Regions from separate parts of the Paenibacillus sp. FSL F4-0122 genome, predicted to be linked through region 1. Evidence: riboswitches for the same ligand, from Rfam matches in the RefSeq annotation. Region 1 holds a riboswitch; the other holds the start of a gene.

Region 1 (4,547 bases):
TAATTATATAATTTTAAATGTATATGATAAAAACTACATTAGTCCCTAGAGGACAGAAAGGAATTCTCCTTGAGTAAACCTAAAAAAAGTCCAAATGTTCCCCAGTTGAGCAAACAAGAGAAACGACGGGTAGAACAGGAGCAACAGAAGCAGAAAACGAGAATTTTAGTTATTAGTTCAATAGCTGTAGTAGTTATCATTTTTGTTGGATTGTTTATGTTAGCTTCGAAAGATGCAGCAAAGAATGTCTCTACAGGAGAACCGGTAGAATTCAATTACAGTGAGCTACCTAGGATTGGTAATGAGGATGCACCTGTTAAGCTTGTTGAATTTGGCGATTTCAAATGTCCAGCTTGTTCCCAGTTTGCTGGCTCCATGAAACCGAAAATTGTTCAAGATTTTGTCAACGAGGGAAAAGCAGCTCTTTACTTTGTAAATATGGCTTTCGTTGGTCCTGACTCTGAGACAGCTTCACTAGCTGCATTGTCTGTATACCATCAGAATAAGGATGAATTCTGGAAGTTCTATGATGCTGTATATGCGCAGCAAGGGGATGAGAGCGACGAATGGGCCACTGAGGATTTCTTGATAAGCCTTGCTGAAAAAGAGAAATTAGCGATCGATTACGATCTTTTGCGTAAAGACATCCAAGAGAAAACTTATGCAGATGAGCTGAAGAAAGACATTCAGTTGGCAACTGACGCAGGCGTGACAACTACGCCTTCGCTCTACATTAATGGAGTGAAAACGGCTGAACCTTTCGATATTGAAGCGATTACATCTGAAATTAACACCGCCGCAAAAGCAGTGGAGGCAAAGTGACAAAATTCCTATCTTTTTGCAAGCGTAACTGCCTCTATCTGGCCTGGTTTGTCTCTTTGGTTGCTGTAGCTGGTAGCTTGTATTTAAGTGAAGTCTTGAAATATGAACCTTGTAAGCTTTGCTGGTTTCAGCGGATTTTTATGTATCCGCAGTTATTTTTGTTGGGAATTGCTACTTTCCGTGGAGATAAGCGCATCATTCCTTATGTGCTTCCATTAAGTTTGATTGGTGGCAGTATCTCAATCTATCATTATGCGGAACAGAAGATTCCAGCGTTAAGTAAAGTTCTACCTTGTACAATTGGTGTTCCTTGTAATAAAGATTACTTGAACTACTTCGGATTTATTACGATTCCTTTGTTAGCTTTAATCGCTTTTGCTCTAATTAGTCTCCTTCTTTGGTATGGACGTAAGGAAGAAGAAATGATTGAAGTAGATGCAGAGGAGAGCTTAGGATTTTAGTTTTCGCTTTGGAAGTTACAAAAAAGCTGAAAAGGTATTAAAATCACGGGCTAGAGGGATAATTGAAGATAATGAAAGAGAGCATCCAATAAGACGCTATATTTGAGCTTATTGGATGTTTTTTCATTCTTTTTTCATTTTTTTCAACGCTTTACTGTATGCACTTTGTAGACTAATATTAGACCTTGTGAGAAGTTGAATATGCGCTGAATTTTCTTAGGAAAAACGGGGGAACCAAACTTGGCATTCATGCCAATGGGGTGAATCGGAACCGGGTCGAACAGACCTGTACCGTAGGGCTATAACCACAGCCCGAATCCGCCAGCTAACCTCGTAAGCAAGGTGGGAAAATGACCATGCATAAGCATGCGGATCATTTCCGTATGCTTATTTTTGTGTCTGCATTTATGAAATCCACCGATGAAAACAGCGCACGGAAATTCCGTTTCAGCTCCCAAAGAAAGGAACTGTATCCACCATGGTAAGCAAGGTAAAACGACTATTGATCGGACGTCCGATGAAGTCGAATGAACTCGATCATGAAAAGTTATCCAAGGTTAAAGCACTGGCTGTCCTGTCTTCTGATGCGCTCTCGTCTGTAGCCTACGGAACGGAACAAATTCTGATTGTACTGGTGGCTGCCGGGTTTACTGCCATCTGGTATTCCCTGCCAATTGCATTAGCCGTATTGGGCCTGCTGGCCATCCTGATTTTATCCTATCGGCAGACGATATTTGCTTATCCGCAAGGAGGCGGAGCTTATATCGTAGCCAAGAGTAATCTTGGTATTCCGACAGGGCTGCTCGCTGGGGGTTCATTATTGGTGGATTACATTCTTACCGTAGCGGTTAGTGCCTCGGCAGGGACGGATGCGATCACATCGGCTTTTCCAAGTCTTCATAATCATACTGTTCTCATCGCTGTATCTGTTATCGTTCTATTAACTATCATTAATCTTCGCGGAGTGACTGAATCGGCTTCGTTCATCGCAATTCCAGTGTATTTGTTTGTGGTTTCGATTGTTGTTCTGATTATCTCCGGTATCGTTAAATATGCAATGGGTGGCGCGCATGCGAATGTTCCTGAAATAGGCAGCGCCGTATCTAATGTAAGTTTGTTTCTACTATTAAAAGCGTTTAGCTCTGGTTGTTCAGCCCTAACGGGGGTTGAGGCCGTATCTAATGCGATCCCAAACTTTAAAGCACCGGCTGAGAAAAATGCAGCCAAGACGCTAATGATCATGGGACTTATCCTTGGCTTTATGTTTACCGGAATCACTGTGCTGGCGTATTGGTATGGTATTGTGCCAGATGAAAAGGCTACGGTTGTCTCTCAGATCGCTGAATCGACCTTTGGCCGTGGCGGATTGTACTTTTTCATTCAAGGGATTACAGCAGTGATTTTGTTCTTGGCAGCTAATACAGCATATTCAGCGTTTCCGCTGCTTGCCTTTATGTTTGCAAAAGATAAATATCTGCCACATGCATTTATGGTCCGTGGTGACCGCCTGGGCTTCTCAAATGGCATTATTTTTCTAGGAGTTATGTCTATCATACTTGTGGCTGTATTCCATGGGAATACGGAAGGTTTGATTCCACTTTATGCGGTAGGCGTGTTCATTCCTTTTACCTTATCCCAACTGGGGATGATGGTGCATTGGATCAAAACAAGACCTGCTGGATGGGTGAAAAGATTTGTTGTAAATACCATCGGTATGCTGACTACATTGACGATTACGCTTATATTTATCATTACTAAATTCTCGAGCGTATGGATGGCATTCATTTTCTTACCTGCTGTAATGTTCGTGTTCCACCGTATTCATAAGCACTATTTGAACACTGCGGATCAACTGCGTATATGTCCGGCTACTGATAAACCTATAATTAAAGGAAGTACTGTAGTTGTTCCTGTTGCAGGGGTTACACGTGCTGTATTACATTCCATCAGCTATGCGAAGTCTCTAACAGATAATGTTGTTGCTGTGTATGTAGGCTTTGATGAAGAAGACATTCATAAGATGGAGCAACGGTGGGAGGAATGGAATCCAGGCGTACGCCTGATTGTACTTCGCTCCAGATATCGTAGTATCATTCGTCCGTTAGTGAAGTTTATCGATACGGTTGAGTGGAAGACCGCTGCGACGGATCACATCACGATTCTGATTCCACAGTTTATTACCAAACATTGGTGGCAAGCCGTGCTTCATAATCAGACCAGCTTTTTAATCCGCTCGTATCTAATGAATCAAAAGGACGTTGTAGTAGCGACTGTCCCTTATCATTTAAATAAATAAGTAGAAGATTAAAGATGAGGTTATATCCGGAACGTTCGGAATATAACCTCTTTTGTATTTTATATGAAGGAAATTGTTGCAAATCCACAGAATTTGAAATTTATATGTTGACACAGAGAATGAGAATCAATATCATTTAAAAGTGAAGCAGAGGTAAAGGTCACCTTTGAATATCAAAGCAGTTACATATAGGAGGGTTTTTAATGTTTTGGCTTAACAGAAAAAGATCAGGAAGCATGAAAGTGACAATGAGCGGACTAATAGTGATGACGCTAATACTTTCCGCTTGTGGAAATAATAATGCTGAAAGTTCATCAAATGCAGGAACAGCGCCTACAACAGCTCCTACAGCAGAATCTACAGAGGCACCTGCTGCTCCTAAGACATTAACAGATGCAATGGGCCATGAAGTAACGATTCCGGCTAATCCACAGCGCGTCCTGGGTTCATATTTGGAAGACTCATTGGTAACTCTGGGTGTGACTCCAGTAGCTCAATGGTCAGTTACAAATGGCGTTCAGGATTATCTGGCCACTGAATTGAAGGATGTTCCTACAATTAGTTACGATCTTCCGTTAGAGGCTGTAACCAGCTTTGCTCCGGATCTTATTATCATCCCATCGGAGTCTTCTGTTCAGAACGGGATTTACGATCAGTTGAATAAGATTGCACCCACTTATGTAATTGGGGATGAACTAAATCAAGATTGGCGCAAATCTTTGCTCAAGATTGGTGAGATTTTGAACAAAACCCCTGAAGCAGAAAAAGCCATTAAAGATTATGATGTTAAAGCAGCGGCTGCGAAAGAACAGCTTGCAGGAGCTATTGGACAAGAGTCCGCGGCTATTCTATGGTTGGTGCAAAAAAACTTCTATATTGTAGACGAAACCCGCAGCAGTGGTGCTGTATTATATACAGACCTTGGCGTAAAGCTTCCTAACTTAGTAACAGAGATCCCAGTAGGAACA
Region 2 (4,547 bases), 3.4 Mb from region 1:
CGTTGATGAAGTAGCCACGATTTCAGAAGCCTTCGATCACCATCCACATATTACGATTGATTATAAAACAGTTACCCTGCGCCTGAAATCTAATGAAGAAGATGGGATTACAGCTCTAGATCTTCGAGAGGCGCATGAATTTAATGAAGCTTTTGAAAAAAATCATTAGTTTAGCCAAAATCATAAAATAAACGCCCGTGCACAGATAGTCACCTATCTCATACACGGGCGTTTTTGGTTGCTTGGCTGGTTACTTTTTCTCTGAGAGCCAGAGTGCGACGTTGGCGATCTCTTCAGGAGCTAGCTTCTCCTTAAAGGAAGGCATTTGGCCACGTCCTTTGGTGACGATGCTGTAGATTTCCTCAGCGTCATGCTGACCGCCTTCATTCTGAAGACTTGGTCCAACTCCACCTTGAAGCTGATCGCCGTGACAGGTGATACAGCTGGCTTTCACGGTTGCTTCTGCCTTTGCCGCGTCCAGTTGAACTACCGGCATCGTGGGCTTATTTTCTTCTGCTACCTCTTCTTTACCCGGAAGTGTAAACATGAGTACTACCGCAAAGGCACAGGCGGCAAAAAACAAACCGCTCATGATCCATTTCTGCATCCCAATTCGTCCCTTCTATGTAAGCTGCTCCCTACATTATAGCTTATGGTGAAGCGTTATCATAGGGTTTGTGACAAAAAAATGAACGAGAATACAATCATTCTTATGAAATATCTGGTATTTAATATCATTTGTCATAGACCATGCAATAAAAAGGTTTGTCTCCTGTAGGTGTGCGGCGTTCATACGTATCTGTAATCGTAAATCCACATTTTTGATAAGTTCGAATGGCGCGTTGGTTCCAGGTCAGGACTTCCAGATCTATCTCACGATCAGGATAACGATTCAAGGCTGTCTGGACGATGGCATCTACGAATAGTTTGCCTAAACCATGGCCGCATAGATCGGGGCGCATCCCAACTCCTAAACGGACGACTCCTTCCATCGGGAACAACTGTGCGAATCCGCACAAAACCTCATTTTCATTTAATATGGAGATATATTGTTCCTCCCGGAGCTGCGGATCACCAAACTCGATGCCAAGAGCCTGCATCTGCTCCCACGGCATCCAGCCATAAATATTATATGGGGGCGTATAGCTCCACTTACAAATAGCTTCTCCGTGAATTGCCTCCATAGGAACAACATGAAAAGTTACCGAGGGATTTATCATAAGGTCAACGATCTCCTTTCACGAGGACATTGCTATATTACTAATTATATACAAAATGGGGGAGGTTCGACTCAGAAACTTTATATGAGGGGAATGTTTTACAAATTATGAGAGGGGTAAATAAGTAATAAGACAAAAAAACAAGCTCTCCTCCAAGAGTACCTTGGAAAAGAGCCTATGTACGTTATTTATTGCACATCATCATTGTCTTCCGATTCAGCAGCAACCGATTGGTAAGCGTCTGTGCTCATAATGCGCTTGGCACCAACGTAGCGTTTCACGTAGTAGCTATCACTCAGAGAGCTAATCGTAACACCGCGTGAGGTAGAAGCGTGTGCGAATTTACCTTCACCGACATAAATGCCGACATGGGAGACACCTTTGCCACTTGTATTGAAGAATACAAGATCTCCGGCTCTTATATCATCACGGGAGATTGCTGTGCCCATTTGATATTGGGAACCTGATTGGTGTGGAAGGTTAATGCCAATCTTATCAAACACATACATTGTAAATCCGGAGCAATCAAATCCGTTAGTGGATATACCGCCGGATACGTATTTAGTACCGATGGCCTTGTCAATCACTTTATCCATTTTGGAATCTGCGAAAGCGCTTCCTGCTCCGATGGTGAGGATGATGGAAAAGCTTAGTACTGCTGCTGCTAACTTCTTCTTCAAAAGTGTATACCCCTTCCAAATGCCTACGAGGTTAGCTTAAGGGTTCGGTTGAAGGTCCCCTATGACCCCTCTATATAATGGAGGTCAATTCACCCAAAGTTGGTTCCCCCGTTTTCCTAATAGTTAGGAAACTCGGCTCATACTGTTGATTAGGATTAGCTTGTAATCAATACATGACAAAACCTTTGTAAATAACAACTTAATGATTACAAAAATGTTACTAAAATCTCACTGCGCTAATTGTAACAAACAGAAAGCCGCTTGGCAATCGTTTTTAACATATTAATGCAGAAAAATTGGCATTTTTACGGTAGAAAGGCATATGTAAGCGTTAATAATGACCTAATTTTTAATATAATTGCAATTTTTATCAAATAAACGTGTTTCAATTGGGCTCTAATAGTGTAAAAATATATTATGGAATAAAGAAAAACCCGAATTTGATTACGGGCATAATCAGATTCAGGTTCATATAGTTGTAATTGTGAGGTTATAGTTGTGAGGAAGGTTTCAATCGAAGGCTACAGCTTGATAAGCTGAAGTACTCATTACTCTTTTAGCGCCAACATAACGATTGGCCCAGTAGGCCTGACTGAGTGAAGTGATGGTCACTCCACGCGAAGAGGACGATTGTGCGAATTTTCCGTTTCCAACATAAATGCCGACATGGGATACTCCATTGCCAAGTGTGTTAAAGAACACTAGATCACCAGAACGCAGATTGCTTTTGGATACAGCAGTTCCAACGCTATATTGAGCTTTTGATGTACGAGGTAAAGTAAGCCCCACATTCTTGAATACATACTTTGTAAATCCAGAGCAATCAAATCCGGCAGTGCTTGTACCTCCGGTTTTATAGGCAACTCCAATAGTTTTTGAGATTACAGAGTCCATTTTAGAGTCGGCAAAGGCGCTTCCTCCACCAATAGATAACGCCATTACAAGTCCTAGCGCCGCAGCGACGCATTTTTTTCTTAAATTATGTCTTTTCAAAAGATGTACTCCTTCCAAGGCCTGCGAGGTTAGCTTAAGGGTTCGGTAGAAGATTCCCTATGATCCCTGTAAAGCGAGATCAATTCACCCAAAATATGGTTCCCCCACTTCCCGGTGCAAAGGAATTAGGCGTGTTAAGCACCAGAGAATGACGTTTCGACAGTTACACTTACGATAAATACATTTAGTTATGTAGGAATCGTTTCAATTGATTACAAAATTGTTACTAATAGCACAGGACTTATTGTAACAGAGCTTTTACGATTTTGCAAATACTCTTAAGTTATCCGTAATGAGAAAAAGTCCCAGCTCCTGAATACAGGAATTGGGACCTTTTTATTATGTCAAATAAGGTTGATTTATTGTGGAAATGCTTTGCTACGCCATAGATGATATTGTGCAGAGATTCCCCACATTTTTAAGAGCGTAGAAGGTAGTGGTGAGATTTGCCGTATTATAAGTGCCGGTAGGCCGGGACAGAACAGACCCGTCAGTCCGCACACTAGCAGTAAGAGCAGGCCTCCCGCCCCAAGTACAATGGAAACACCTATAGCAGGAATCAGTGACCGCAAGCAGATGATCAGTGAGGAGAACATTCCTGTACCGCCGGTGTAACCAAACTGCATATATAGAAGAAACAGGCGCACGATAAAAATATATATAAGCCATGCCAATACGTGTGGTACTAAATGAAGTAACAAAGCGTAGTTAAACAAAGAGGATAAGAACAGCCCGTACATTTTTGGAGCAAGCCAGTAAAGCGGCAGCAGGGTCAGCACCCATTCGATTAGGCTAAAGACTAAGACAGGTAGTCCATAGATCTTCATGCCAGGGAAAAAGAACAGTCCACGCTCGCCCTTTCGCTCCTGGTGGAGCTCATGCAGCAATCCTGCCCTTATGAAAGGGGAAAGCAGAAGTCGCAAGACAACAAGCGCCAGAAGCATCCATAACCAAGTGCGTATCGCAGGGTCCGTATTCAAGCTGAACTGTCCCTCGATATAATACAACAGTCTGCCCATACCGCTGCCTCCGGCGTCTTTATCCGGATAGCGCAGTAGAATTGGAATAATAGCAGATCGGATGAAACCATACATAAAGTAGCCCCAGAGCAGTCGGTAGATGAAGAGCAGAATTAAAATATAAAATTGCTCCTTCATGCTTTGCCAGCCGCGGGTTATCGATGTTCTCACAATCATTCACCTCACCAGACAAGAGTTCCGAGCACGGTTTCAAGTAGTTTAGTTACACTTAATGTCCAGCGAGAGAGCGTCTTGGGCTCTATTTCCGCCAGCCTAAAGTTGTTTAGATGTTTGCTCTCCAATAAGATGGAATGTTCAGGGTCAATCTCAGCAGAGAGAAGAGGCTTATCGCTTAACAATTGAAACGTAGTCTCTACTCCTTCACCGTTCCAGACCCGCTGCACCGAAGAGCTGTCGGCGAATGTGAATTTCACGGGAACATCAACGTAATGGCTCCCTTTGTTTGAAATCTTCACTAATGATTCGTAGCTTGGAGCATCGCCGCTGTTATTTTTTTTAAAAGTAATCGTATCTACTGAGAAGTCAGGCGCTCCATCACCATAAATGTAATCATCGAAATAGGCCTGCCATGATTTTTTGGTTACCTTCTCAACGACTTTCTGAAAATCTGACGT

What was found. Region 1 has a riboswitch for cyclic di-AMP ahead of MHH49_RS24650 (APC family permease). Riboswitches for the same ligand answer to the same signal wherever they lie in the genome.
Region 2: another riboswitch for cyclic di-AMP. It lies ahead of MHH49_RS09405 (C40 family peptidase); the one in region 1 lies ahead of MHH49_RS24650 (APC family permease).

The regions. Positions count from the first base shown of each region.
Region 1 is NZ_JBBODI010000001.1:5,635,746-5,640,292, forward strand. It holds gene MHH49_RS24640 (DsbA family protein) at 70-822, shown strand; gene MHH49_RS24645 (disulfide oxidoreductase) at 819-1,283, shown strand; cyclic di-AMP (ydaO/yuaA leader) riboswitch at 1,478-1,637, shown strand; gene MHH49_RS24650 (APC family permease) at 1,762-3,579, shown strand; gene MHH49_RS24655 (iron-hydroxamate ABC transporter substrate-binding protein) at 3,783-4,547, shown strand, end outside.
Region 2 is NZ_JBBODI010000001.1:2,217,063-2,221,609, reverse strand. It holds gene MHH49_RS09420 (4a-hydroxytetrahydrobiopterin dehydratase) at 1-169, shown strand, start outside; gene MHH49_RS09415 (c-type cytochrome) at 251-607, opposite strand; gene MHH49_RS09410 (GNAT family N-acetyltransferase) at 735-1,220, opposite strand; gene MHH49_RS09405 (C40 family peptidase) at 1,409-1,900, opposite strand; cyclic di-AMP (ydaO/yuaA leader) riboswitch at 1,906-2,048, opposite strand; gene MHH49_RS09400 (C40 family peptidase) at 2,411-2,839, opposite strand; cyclic di-AMP (ydaO/yuaA leader) riboswitch at 2,897-3,035, opposite strand; gene MHH49_RS09395 (hypothetical protein) at 3,253-4,083, opposite strand; gene MHH49_RS09390 (M1 family metallopeptidase) at 4,095-4,547, opposite strand, start outside.